Regions from separate parts of the Pedobacter sp. WC2501 genome, predicted to be linked through region 2. Evidence: riboswitches for the same ligand, from Rfam matches in the RefSeq annotation. Region 2 holds a riboswitch; each other region holds the start of a gene.
The links. A riboswitch is a leader RNA that binds a small molecule or an ion and turns the genes downstream of it on or off. The one in region 2 is predicted to bind cobalamin.
Positions count from the first base shown of each region.

Region 1: it holds a riboswitch for cobalamin, as region 2 does, so the genes downstream of both, ACUN24_RS16745 (TonB-dependent receptor plug domain-containing protein) here and metE (5-methyltetrahydropteroyltriglutamate--homocysteine S-methyltransferase) in region 2, are expected to answer to the same signal.
Region 3: it holds a riboswitch for cobalamin, as region 2 does, so the genes downstream of both, ACUN24_RS16730 (TonB-dependent receptor plug domain-containing protein) here and metE (5-methyltetrahydropteroyltriglutamate--homocysteine S-methyltransferase) in region 2, are expected to answer to the same signal.

Region 1 is NZ_JBQZFI010000001.1:3,956,114-3,960,801, forward strand. Features, by position in the region: gene ACUN24_RS16735 (DUF5074 domain-containing protein) at 1-521, shown strand, start outside; gene ACUN24_RS16740 (PKD domain-containing protein) at 539-1,660, shown strand; cobalamin riboswitch at 1,804-1,998, shown strand; gene ACUN24_RS16745 (TonB-dependent receptor plug domain-containing protein) at 2,096-3,961, shown strand; gene ACUN24_RS16750 (DUF6580 family putative transport protein) at 4,003-4,590, shown strand.
Region 2 is NZ_JBQZFI010000001.1:1,048,526-1,053,213, reverse strand. Features, by position in the region: gene ACUN24_RS04520 (acyl-CoA thioesterase) at 1-53, opposite strand, end outside; gene metE (5-methyltetrahydropteroyltriglutamate--homocysteine S-methyltransferase) at 169-2,502, opposite strand; cobalamin riboswitch at 2,694-2,902, opposite strand; gene ACUN24_RS04510 (M14 family metallopeptidase) at 3,157-4,688, shown strand, end outside.
Region 3 is NZ_JBQZFI010000001.1:3,950,823-3,955,510, forward strand. Features, by position in the region: gene ACUN24_RS16720 (sigma-54-dependent transcriptional regulator) at 1-906, opposite strand, end outside; gene ACUN24_RS16725 (serine hydrolase) at 1,018-2,265, opposite strand; cobalamin riboswitch at 2,350-2,545, shown strand; gene ACUN24_RS16730 (TonB-dependent receptor plug domain-containing protein) at 2,641-4,674, shown strand.

The sequences.
Region 1 (4,688 bases), 2.9 Mb from region 2:
CTGTAATTGATTTAACAAACAATACAGAAATTAAAAAAATAGATGTGGCTATTAACCTAGATCGTTTACGTGCAGATCAATATGGCGACATATATGTTTCTTCGAGAGGTCAAATGGACCAAAGCGGTGAGTATATCATTAATCCAAGTTTGTTTGTTATTGATACAAAAACAGATCTGATAAAAAAAGATTTTAAAATTCCAGTTAGTAATTTTTCCATAAATGGTGATGATGCTTATTTATATTCTTACAGCTATGCGACACAAAAAAGCACATACGTTAAACTGAATGTAAAAGATGAAACCATTGTCAGCAATAATTTTATTACGGATGGAACAGAAACTTTGATAGCTACTCCATATGGAATTGAAGTAGATCCTTCATCCGGAGATATTTTTGTAACCGACGCCAAAGATTATGTTACACCTGGCACCATTTACTGTTTTGATAAAGCAGGTAAAAAGAAGTTTTCGTTTACCACAGGTGATATTCCGGCACACATTACATTCTTATTTAAATAACATACAAAACACACACAATGAAAAAATCAATAAGCTACGCCTTGCTTTTCTGCCTGTTCCTATTCAGTTGCAAAAAAGATAAACAAATGGCTCCAGATGTAAATCTGCTGATTAAGGCAGATGCTTTGCAGGCTAAAGTAGCAGCAACAACTACTTTTAGTGCGGGTACAAATAACGGACAAGCTTTTCAGCACGAGTGGAAATTAGATGGTAAAGTAGTAAGCACTGTATATAACTTTAACTTTACGGCCACAAAAGCTGGTACCTATATTTTAGCATATAAAGGTTACAACGAAGCTGGCGAATTTACACATACCTATACCATTACTGTTCCGGTTCCTGTGGTAGATATTACAGCCAACAGCAGTAAATACATCAGTCGTATTTTTGAATATTTACCAGCTCCCGGTCAGTTTGTAAATGAAACACTAGGTAAACCAGAACAAGCACAGAAATTAATTGGAAGCACCACGAACCTGATCTCTTTAGGTGGTTTTGGTGGTTACATTATTTTTGGCTTCGATCACTCAGTAGTGAATAACACTGGTAATGATCTGGCCATTTATGGAAATCCATCAGGTGCGCCTTATCATTTTTCAGAGCCTGGTATCGTAATGGTTAGTCAGGATAGTAATGGTAATGGCCTTGCCGACGATGAATGGTATGAGCTGGCTGGAAGCGAGTATGCCAAAACGAGCACCATTAAAAATTACGAGATTACCTATACCAACCCTAAAGCATTTGCCAATGTAAGCTGGAAAGATAACCAGGGAAATAGTGGCGAAGTAAAGGTTAACAATTTTCATAAACACAATTTTTATCCTGAGTTTGCTGCAAATCAGGAAAATATAACCTTTAAAGGAACTTTGTTACCACCGTCAACGGGTAAAGTAGGCAGCATCATTATCAGTTCTCCTTTTGACTGGGGTTATACCGATAGCTACTCTACAATTGATGATTACAAAACCAACTTATATAACAGCTTCGACTTATCGTGGGCGGTTGATAAAAATGGAAGTAAAGTGGATCTGAAAACAATTGATTTCGTGAAAATTTATACTGGCCAAAGTGCAGATGCAGGTAGTTTGGGCGAAATTTCTACTGAAGTTAAAGGTGCGGTTGATTTAGGGATTAAATAAATTGTAACTATCTACCTATAAACAACAGCTCAATTATGAAGGTCTGCCTGGTGCAGGCCTTTTTCATTTGCATGTTTTTTAACAGGTTATGAAAAACTAAATTCATCAACATTCGTATTTTACTATTGTTGTGCTCTTTTTACTACCTTTGCGGCGCTTTTGGTTTCCGGCATTACACCCGGAATTAAAAGGGAATACAGTGTAAATCTGTAACTGTCCCGCAGCTATAAGCTCTGTAACGTTTTTCAATTCTTAAGTCACTGCCCAATTAACTACTGAGCGGGAAGACGGAAAAAACGGGAGTAAGTCAGAAGACCTGCCTTTAGCGTTTAATTTCATAGCTTTCGGGGATTGAAGCTAGGATTGAGATATTAACGTTGTTCGTATTTTCATTTCCTTTTCTAATCTGTTGGCTGTGGGCAAATCCACAATCAAATGAACAAAAAAAGAATGCTAACTGTAGCCAGTTTAGGGCTAGCGCAGTTAATGATTGGCCAGGTGGCTAATGCTCAAACTCAAGACAGTTTGCAGCTAAAAGATGTTGTAATTTCTGCAACAAAAAACGATCAGAAACAATCCCAGACCGGAAAAGTGGTCACTATTATCAGTCGCGAAATATTGGATCGCAGTAACGGCAAATCTTTACCCGATTTATTAAATGAACAGGCTGGTATCATCATCAGCGGAGGAAACAGCAACCAGGGAAAAGATAAAAGTATCTTTTTCAGGGGATCGGGCAGTGGTTACACCCTGGTATTAATAGATGGTATTGTACAGAATGATCCTTCAAGTGTTAGCGGAACCTTCGATCTACGTCTGTTCTCCATTGACCAGATTGATCATATCGAGATTTTAAGAGGCGGTCAGTCTACCATTTACGGATCTGATGCCGTTGCAGGCGTAATCAATATCATAACTAAAAAGGGTGGACCTAAAGGAAATACCATTTATGGTGTAGCCAGTGCAGGCAGCTTCGAAACTTACAAAGGAACTATCGGTTTAAATGGTGGTGTAGAAGGTTTTTCTTACAATATTAACTACACGCATTTCAAAACTGATGGTATTTCGGAAGCCGTTGCGCCAGTTGGAAGTGCAGCCATGTTTGATAAAGACGGTTTTAAAACTGATGGTTTAAATGCCAATTTCGGAATTAAACTCGACAAACATTTCTCCGTTAATCCTTTTCTACGTTATTTCTATGGCAATTATAAAATAGATGAAGATGCGTTTACCGATGGCTTGCCAACTAATAACTCTATTTTAAAGCAGTTTAGTGCAGGCTTTAACTCTGAATATAAATTCAATACCGGTAAAATAACACTAAATTATAGCCACGAGAGCAATTCGAATGATGTAAAGTCTAGTTATGCAGGCTTTCCAAGTAATTTTTTAAACTTCGGAAGGCTTAATGTAGTTGATTTATTCTATAACCAGAAACTGGGTAGTAAATTAGATTTATTGGTAGGTATCGACAACAGAAAAATGAAATTGGTTACTGATACCAAAAACCCAACAACCAATATCTTCGCTGCTTATGGATCATTGTTCTTACATGATTTAAGCATTTTTAACCTGGAAGTAGGCGGACGTTACAATAAACATGACCAATATGGCGAAAACTACACCTACTCAGTTACCCCAAGTATCAATATTATTAAAGAAGTAAAATTATTTGGAACAGTATCTACTGCATTCAAAGTACCTACACTGAATATGTTGTTTGGTCAATATGGTGCCAATCTTGATCTGAAACCAGAAAAATCTCAAAATTATGAGGCTGGTGTAAACTTAAATATCGATGAAGAGGCATTTACTTTACGCATTACAGGTTTTAAACGCGATTTAACTGATGCCATCGTTTACACCACAGGATATATTAATCAGGGCAACCAAAAGTATAAAGGTTTTGAAGTTGAGCCAGCGGCAAAATTCAGTGTTTTAAATATCAATGGTTACTATGCATTTGTAGAAGGAAATACAGGAACAACCAATTTTTTAATCCGCAGACCAAAACACACTTTCGGCATTAATGCAGGTGCACAGGCAACCAGCAACCTCTATGCAAGTGTCAACTTCCGTTATTTTGGCAAACGTTTCGATACCAATTTTATATCTTATTTAAATGAAGAGATGCCATCATATAGCCTGTTAAATGCATATATAGAATATGCCCTGGCTAAAAAACGCGTGAAAGTATTTTTTGATGCCAAAAACATCCTGAACAAAAAATATACTGAAATTATTGGATACAATACACCTGGCTTTAACTTTAATACAGGTGTAAGTTTTAATATCCGCTAATAAAAATTTAACTTTGCAGGATACGTATTAACCAAAATAAAATGTCTCATTTAAAATTTAATCCACGCACATTAATTTTGCTGTTGATGATATTGGCCATAACGGCATTCCGTTTATTGGTAACATTCAATTCTGATGAATTAAAGTTCGCCAATTTCTCATCAATAGGGGCAGTAGCTTTATTTGGAGGAGCCTATTTTAAAGATCATCTCAAAGCATTTGCTTTTCCGTTATTGAGTTTATTTTTAAGTGATCTGGTGCTTTATACAACCATTTATAAACAGTATGTAGATATATTGTTAGTTCAGGAACTTTGGACATACCTTGCAATTGCATTAATGGTTTTAGCCGGTCGTTTTTTATTAAAAAAAGTAAATATTGCCAGCTTATTACTATCTACAATCGTAATCGTATTCATCCATTGGATTATAAGCGATATTGGATCTTGGTATAAGAACCCACTCTTTACTCAAAACTTAAATGGTTTTATAGATTGTTTAATTAAAGCCATTCCTTTCGAAATCAGATTCTTAGAAGGAACCGTAATTTACGGCGCATTACTTTTTGGAGCTTTCGAAATCTTGAAAGCAAAATACCCGGTATTAAAGCTGCAAACGCAAAAGTTATAATTAACTGATTGGTGGCTCACCAAACAAAAAAATAGAAATCCTCTTTTGATTCGATTCAAAAGAGGATTTTTTTTAACTTCGAACATCAATTCCATTTT
Region 2 (4,688 bases):
ACGGCTTTAAAAATACTGGTTTTTGAATTTTCTATTCTTTCTTCTAATGTCATGGGGTAAATATATGATGAGTAAAAAGCTTTGACAACTTTCTGATTAGAAAGTTGTCAAAGTAAGGATTTGCTTCAGAGAAAACTGTCGTCGCTCTAGGATAAAAAATGCGGCTAATTAATTTGCCTGAAGATCAGCTGATAATACTTCTTCAGTTTTACGCATCTCTTTTGCAGCTTCAACCATTTCGATTAATGCTTTTTTGGTTTCGTCCCATCCGCGGGTTTTTAAGCCACAATCAGGGTTTACCCAAAGTTGTTCAGAGGGAATAACAGCCTTTGCTTTTTTGAGCAACTGAACCATTTCTTCGCGTTTTGGAACCCTTGGTGAGTGGATATCATACACACCCGGACCAATTTCGTTTGGATATTTAAAATCAGCAAAAGCATCCAATAACTCCATTTGCGAACGCGAGGTTTCGATCGTGATCACATCGGCATCCATATCGGCAATATTCTGGATGATATCGTTAAACTCAGAATAACACATATGTGTGTGAATTTGCGTATCGTCTTTCACACCACTCGCCGAAATTTTAAAGGCTTTAACCGCCCAGTTCAGGTAAGTTTGCCAATCAGCTTTACGCAATGGTAGACCTTCTCTAATGGCTGGCTCATCAATTTGAATGATTTTAATGCCTGCATTTTCCAGGTCGCAAACCTCATCACGGATAGCCAGGGCAATCTGTGTACAGGTTTGTGATCGTGGTTGATCATTTCGAACAAATGACCATTGTAAAATCGTTACCGGACCAGTTAACATCCCTTTCATGTATTTTGAGGTAAGTAACTGTGCATAGGCGGTCCACTTTACCGTCATAGGTTTCGGACGGGAAACATCACCAAAAATGATTGGAGGTTTTACACAGCGTGAGCCATAACTTTGTACCCAGCCATTTTTAGAGAAAGCAAAACCATCCAGTTGCTCACCGAAGTATTCAACCATATCGTTACGCTCGAACTCCCCATGTACAAGTACATCCAGGTCGATTTCTTCCTGCCATTTTACCGCTTTTTCGGTCTCCTGGGCAATTAGATTGTCATATTCCCCGACAGTAAAAGTTCCGTTTTTAAGCTTTGCTCTCCAGCTTCTTACCTCTGCCGTTTGCGGAAAAGATCCGATGGTTGTAGTGGCATAAATAGGCAAATTAAGCTCCTGTTGTTTTATTTTTCTAGTCGAAAATGGGCTTAAACGTTCCGAATCTTGCTCTTTTAAGGCCAAAACGCGCGCTTTTACTAACGGATTATGGATGATTTTAGAAACTTTACGGTTAGCGATCGCTTTTTTGTTTTCCTCAAGTTTTTGCAGGGTAGATGCAGGGCTTTCGTTGTTGATCAGTTTTTTTAAGGTATCTACTTCGGCGATTTTTTGTTTTGCATAAGCCAGCCACTGTTTAATTTCTGCCGATAAATTTTTCTCGTTGGTTTCATTGTCCAGATCAACCGGTGAGTGAATTAATGAGCAGGATGGTGCAATCCACACTTTATCCAATCCTCTTTTTTCTACCACCTGATTAATTATGGATACGGATTTTTCGAAATCATTTTTCCAGATGTTCCTTCCGTCTACCAAACCTAGTGAAAGGATGGTGTCTTCTTTTAACGAGGCTAAGACATCTGTCAATTGATCTTCTGCACGTACCAGATCGATATGTAAAACATTTACCGGTAATGAAGTAGTAAGGGCTAAATTATTGCCTAAGCCTTCGAAATAAGTGGCTAAAACAATTTTTAATTTTGGGAAAGCCTTTCTAATTTCCTTGTAAGCATATTCATAAGCTTTTTTGTCTTTTTCGGTAAGGTCTAAAGTCAAAAATGGTTCATCAAACTGAACATATTCTACATCCAAAGCATCTAAACGGGATAAAATCTCGATATAAACCGGAAGCAGATTTTTGATCAGGTCTATTTTTTCAAAGCCGGTTTCTTTTTCTTTTCCCAGTAAAAGGTAAGAAACCGGGCCGATTAGAACAGGTTTGGTGGTAATACCCAATTGTTTTGCCTCGTAAAACTCATCGATAATTTTGGTAGAGAAAAGTTTAAAAGGCTGGTCTTTGTAAAACTCGGGCACAATGTAATGGTAATTGGTATCAAACCATTTGGTCATTTCCATTGCTACCACATCCAATCCCTCTTTCTGATAACCTCTTGCCATAGCAAAATAGAGATCAAGTTCAGAATTTCCTTTTTTCAGGATCACTTCGTTGTACCTTTTCGGTATTGCCCCAAAGGTTAATGAATGATCAAGAACATGATCATAAAAAGAAAAGTCGTTCGATGGAATGATATCAATTCCGGCTTCTTTTTGAAGTTTCCAGTTTTCGTGGCGAATGTTTTTGCCCACCTGAAGTACATTTTTGTACCCAGTTTTATCTGCCCAGTAATTTTCGCAGATTTTCTTTAATTCCCTTTGGCTACCTATTCGCGGATAGCCCAGATTTTGCGTTAGCATCTCTTTTAAAGATTAAGTAAATAAATCGTTTAAAAGCTCAAATCAGTATTTATACTTTTCTGTTAAAATAAAAAAGGAAAGGTTATGGCACAGCCTGCCCACTCATCGGCAAAAAGCTTAAAGCAGGCATATAAAATTTTAATTTTATCGTGTACAATCAGACCTGACCAATTACTTTATAACGCGAAAGTACCGTCAATTCAATATAGGCAGGTCTCCTGACTTATTCCCGATCTTATCGCCTTCCCATCCCGGTAAAACGGAACAGTGGCATGAATGATAAGACCGTTGTTTTTTTGTTAAAAAACAGAATTTACAGTTGCGCGACAGCTCGTGATTTGCACACGATTCCCTATTAATCCCGGGTGTAATTCCGGGAACCTGTATCGGTTGATGAAAAATAAAGTTAAGAACTTACATCAAGGCAAATGTATGGATTAGGATTTAAAGATTAAGGTATTTTTGTAAGCATTGATTTCGCCTCCTTCCAATTGATGGTATTTATTTCTTTAACCACAGATGCACACAGATAAACACGGATTTTTTATAAATATTAAGTCTAAAGTATCTTAAATCACTTGTAACAAATTTACAGCATGCCCTTTTTGGTGCAGATTCTCTATTATATTTGATTACCTGACTAAACTTCTTCTTATGATAAAAACCTACTTTAAAGGGCTTTGCATTGCTTTTTTAATGGTAAATAGCTGTGTGGTACTGGCGCAGGAAGTGCCCATGCCAAAATCGCATTTTGGTTTTGATATCGGCGACGATTATCAACTGGCCAATTACACCCAGACAGAAGCATACTTTAAAAAGCTTGCAACAGCTTCTAACCGTGTTAAACTAGTTGATATTGGGAAAACCGAAGAAGGCAGAAGTCAATATATGCTGATTGTTTCTTCACCTGAAAATCTGAAAAAATTAGATCGTTATAAAGAAATTTCGCAACAACTGGCTCATGCTGAAATTACCCCTGAGCAGGCCAAAACATTGGCGCAGGAAGGTAAGGCTGTAGTATGGATAGATGGCGGACTACATGCAAATGAAGTAGTTGGCACTCATCAACTGATCCAAACGGTATATGAATTTGCCTCCAGAACTGATGCAGAAACTTTGCGTATTCTGGATAATGTAATCATCTTATTTACTCATGCAAACCCTGATGGTCAGGAACTGGTAAGCAATTGGTACATGAGGAATAAAGATCCGAAGAAAAGAACAACTTCCGGACTTCCTGTTTTGTACGAAAAATATGCGGGACATGATAACAACCGCGATTTCTTTATGTTAAACCTTAAAGAAACACAAAATATCGGTCGCCAGCTTTTTGTGGAATGGATCCCGCAGATTATGTATAACCATCATCAGGCTGGTCCGGCAGGAACCGTTGTTGCAGGGCCGCCCTACCGTGATCCGTTTAATTATGTTTTCGATCCAACACTATTAACCAGTTTAGATGCGGTTGGTGCGGCCATGCACAACCGCATGAATGTAGAAAACAAGCCTGGTTATACGCAGCGTGGAGGATCGGTTTATTCTACCTGGTACAATGGCGGTTTAAGAACTACTACCTATTTTCATAACATGATCGGACTCCTGACAGAAATTATCGGGAATCCCACCCCTTCTGAAATTCCGTTGGTTCCTTCGAGATTATTGCCGAACGGCGATTCGCCAAACCCGATCACCCCAAGGAAATGGTACTTTAAAAACTCTATCGACTATTCGGTATCGTTAAACTATGCTGTTTTAAATTATGCACAACGTTACCGCGACGAATTGTTGTACAACATTTACCAGATGGGAAGAAATTCTATTGAGCGCGGTAAAAAAGATACCTGGTCTTTTTCTCCAAAAAAAATAGAAGCCATTAATAACGCTGCAAAGGTCGAAAAAGGTGCTCCGATCGCCGGTGGAGATGCTGATTTTGGCCAAAGGCAACAGATGAGCATGAAAGCTTTTGATACGGTGATGAAAGCTCCGGCAAACAGAGATCCACGCGGATACATTTTAATTGCCGATCAGCCCGATTTTAACTCTGCCATTAAGTTTTTGAATGCATTGATCAGAACGGGAATTGTAGTGCAAAAAGCAACGGCTTCATTTACCGTTGCGGGGAAAAATTACCCTGCCGGAAGTTATGTGGTAAAAACCGATCAGGCTTTCCGTCCGCACGTTTTGGA
Region 3 (4,688 bases), 2.9 Mb from region 2:
TACATTTAAGCGGTGGTACAAGTCCATACGGAAATTACCATCTTCAATTTCTTTTAATAAATCTTTATTTGTTGCTGCTAAAACACGAACGTTTACTTCAATTTCCTTTTCACCACCCACACGCGAAATTTTATGCTCTTGCAAAGCACGTAAAACTTTTGCCTGGGCAGAGAGGCTCATATCGCCAATCTCATCCAAAAATAAAGTTCCGCCATTAGCCAGTTCAAATTTACCGATACGTTGTTTAACAGCAGAGGTAAAAGAACCTTTTTCGTGACCAAACAATTCACTTTCAATTAGTTCTGATGGAATAGCTGCACAGTTTACCTCGATTAAAGGACTGTCGGCACGGTTCGATTTCTCGTGTAACCAACGCGCTACCAATTCTTTACCGCTACCATTTGCACCGGTAATTAATACACGGGCTTCAGTAGGGGCAACACGCTCAATGGTTTCCTTAATTTTAGAAATACTTTCCGATTCGCCTAAAATCTCGCGGGTTTTACTTGCTTTACGCTTTAAAACCTTGGTTTCCGTAACTAAATTTCCACGGTCTAAACCATTACGTACAGTAATCAGTAAACGGTTTAAATCAGGTGGTTTCGAAATAAAATCGAAAGCTCCTTTTTTGCTGGCTTCGATGGCCGTTTCAACAGTTCCATGTCCAGATATCATAATAAAAGGAAGGTCGGGCTTGATAAGCTGTGCCTGTTCGAGCACTTCCATACCATCCATCTTATTCATCTTGATATCGCAAAGTACCAGATCGAAATTTCCTTTTTTGATCATTTCGAGGCCGTCGATACCGTTGTCGATATCTTCAACATCATAATTCTCATACTCCAGAATTTCGCGTAAGGTACTCCTTATCGCACGCTCATCGTCAATTATTAATAATTTAGCCATTAGAGATGTATTCTTTAATTTTTGAAATGCGAATATATTATTTTTTAATTAATGTATAGTTTTTTATACAATTTATACGCCATAAACTTGATAAAGGTTAAATATTTAATCTCAGTAGGAATAATCGAGTTTAAATTTGCTCAGATCTGGTTGATGCATTTTCTTGCGGTTTAATTCCACTTCATAAATGCTTTTGCCCAGATTTTTCATAAAGGGGAAACAAACGGTATCGTATTCATATTTGTTATCGTTAAAAATTCCATCTTCGTTACTTTGAACAACCGCAGTTAGAAAATATTCAATTCCGTTTTTAAAGTCAACAAAATAAGAGTTGTCGATAATGTAGCCATAGCTATCGCCGTATTTATTAAAGATTCTGATGTTTGGATCTGGTGTTACCTGCGCTCTTCCATAATACAGCATTTTAGCATAAGTAGGCCAGAATTCTTTAGGATTGTATTTAGGATAATCACTCTCTGTTGGATATTTGCTCATATAAGTATAGATCAGCTTATAGTCTTCAGGAGTAAGTTTAAATCTCTCTTTAGCAGGAAATGCTTCAGGAAAGATCAGTTTCTGCATGATTTTTTGCTGATCGTTGATGGCAAATGCATTTTTTCCTGCTAAACTAAATGGTTTATTCACCAGTTTATCGGCACTGTCTAAATAGCCTTTACCCATTACCAGATTGGTCAATTTCAATTCATATTCTTTTGGATCGTACTGTGCAGGTTGATGATACACTAATTTATCGCCATTATAAAACTCAATGGGATTGCTGTGCCTGGCCGATTCTCCTGTATCGCCAATGGCCAATCGGTTTAAAATACGACTATTATTTAACCCATTAGCTTTTAGTTTTTTATTAATTTCTGCTCTTCCAATAAATTCAAATAAGCGGTTAAAGGCATCATTATCGCTGGTAAGCAATATCTTCTTGACATAATGCTCAATAGAAGGCAGGCTGTTTTTAGCGCTGGTATCTTTTAAAACCTTGGTCTGCCCTTTAAATAAACTATCTGTAATCATCGTGCTCTTTGCTGTTAAACCTTTACTTTTTAGGCGATTTACTTTCTCTAATGCAAAAATGACTGCAGCAAGCTTAACTGTGCTGGCTGGGTAAAAGTAATGTTGAGGATCTAAATTATAACTAAAGGTTTTAAAAGAGGGTTTATTCTTCGAATCGCGGTTAACCTGGGTATAAAGAATCTGAATCTGGTTTTTACCTGGATGGTTAAGTACAGCTGAAAAAAGTGCAGGCTTACTTTCCATTAGCTTTTTTAGAAAAAGAGTATCGGTTTTTTGTGCCATAACAGATAAGCTGATCAATGAAAATGCAATAATTAAAATCCTTTTCATGGGTGGAAATTTGATTCCTAATTTAGCTTTTTCTGTTAGAAAGACTGTCTTCCATTCATGCATTTTACATATTGGTTAATTTTGTTACTTTTGCAGCGCTTTTGGTTTCCGGTTTTACACCCGGAATTAAAAGGGAATACAGTGTAAATCTGTAACTGTCCCGCAGCTGTAAGCTCCTTAACGGATTTCCAATCAATTTGCCACTGTCCCGACACGTCGGGATGGGAAGGCCGGAAAGCCGGGAGTAAGTCAGAAGACCTGCCTTAGCATTATATTTCATAGCTTTCGTGGATTGAAGCTAGGGGTGAGGTACTTACGTTTTTCGTATTTTCATTTCTTTTCTATCTGTCGGCTGTGGGTTAAACTCACAATCAAATGATTAAAATTACAGGTGTTTTATTAAGCATCAGGTTTTATTTTGCTTTTGTATCCATGTTGGGTATGGGTGTTTTTTTGCCCGGTATTTCTGTAGCACAGATAGATACTGCAAAAGCCAATCAACTGCAGGAAGTTAAAATAACTGAATATAAAAATTCACAGGTTAACTTATCGCCAACTCCGGTACAAATTCTCATCGGATCGGAATTAAAACGCTTAAACAGCCTGTCGGTTGCCGATGCCATACGTTATTTTGCAGGTGTACAATTAAAAGATTACGGAGGTGTTGGTGGTTTAAAAACCATTAACGTAAGGAGCATGGGCAGTAACCATACGGCTGTATTTTACGATGGTATTCAGTTGGGTAACGCCCAAAACGGTCAGGTAGATTTGGGCAGATTTTCGTTAGATAATTTGGAAGAGATTGCCGTTTATGTTGGTCAGAAGGCCGATTTGCTGATGCCTGCCAAAAGTTTTGCGGCAGCAAGTGCACTTTATCTCAAAACTGCGCAACCTATTTTTAGTTCCGGGAAAAATTATGGTTTTGGCGCTAGTTTTAAAACTGGTTCGTTTGGATTAATTAATCCCAATCTCAGTTATAAACAAAAAATCAGCAATAAAATCTCCTTCCTTATTGATGTCAGCTATTTAGAATCGAATGGGAAATATAGGTTCAGATATAAGGAACTGGCTTACGATACGACTATTATCCGGAACAATAGCGATGTCAAATCGGCAAGGGTAGAAGCTACTTTGTTTGGATTATTACCCGATAGCAGTAAATGGAACATTAAATTATATAACTACAATTCTGCCCGTGGATTGCCCGGAGCTATTGTTTCGAACAGGTTCACCTTTACGCAACGCCAATGGGATGATAATAGTTTTGTTCAGGCTTCATACCAAAATAAAAAAAGTGCACGCTATAATTTTATGTTCAACACGAAGTATGCGTACAGCTTTATGCGTTACCTCGATCCGGAATTTAAAATACAAAATGGCTTTTTGGACAACCGCTATACCGAAACCGAATGGTACATTTCTGCAGCCAATCTATATAAGATATCGAAAATTTGGGAGATTTCCCTCGCCACCGATTATACTTTGCAAAGGCTGGATGCCAATTTATACGATTTTGCTTACCCAAGCCGCAATACTGGTTTAGTGGTGTTGGCTAGTGCCTTAAATTTAAGCAGATTAAATGTACAAGGCAATATTTTGGCAACGCTGATTGCAGAGCAAGTTAAAAATGGCGATCAATCTGCCAACAGGCAAGAATATACACCAAGTTTAATGGCCTCGTGGCAACCTTTCCAAAGCAAAGATTTCCGCATTCGGAGTTTTTACAAATCTATTTTCCGCATGCCAACTTTTAACGATTTGTATTATACATTTATTGGCAATACCAAACTCAAACCCGAATATACCAAGCAGTACGATTTGGGTTTTACTTACGGACATACATCAAATGGTAAGCGTTTGCCTTATTTGTCCATTCAGGCTGATGCCTATTATAATCTGGTAAAAGATAAAATTGTAGCCATTCCGGGTAATAATTTAGGCCGATGGACAATGGTTAACCTCGATCGCGTGCAGATTAAAGGTTTCGAAACGAATATTCAAACTGTTTGGGATTTAGCTGCCCAGCTAAAGTTAAAAGTAAGTGCCAATTATACCCTCGAAAAGGCAATAGATATTAGTGCAACTGCATTTCGGTATGGCGACCAGATCCCTTACATCCCTGTTCACAGTGGATCTGCAAGGTTTGGTGTTGATTATAAAAACCTGGTATTTAATTATAGCTACATCTACACTGGCGAAAGGTATAGCCAAAAAGCCAATATAACCGCTAACTATGTTAAACCCTGGTATACGCACGACTTAGCTATTGGTGCAAATTTCGCTTGCCAACAAATCAGGTTCTTTTTCAATGCCGAAATCAATAATGTTTTTAACCAGTATTACGATGTGGTACTAAATTATCCGATGCCTGGCCGAAACTACCGTTTTACTTTATCCACTAATTTTTAAACCAATTTAATATC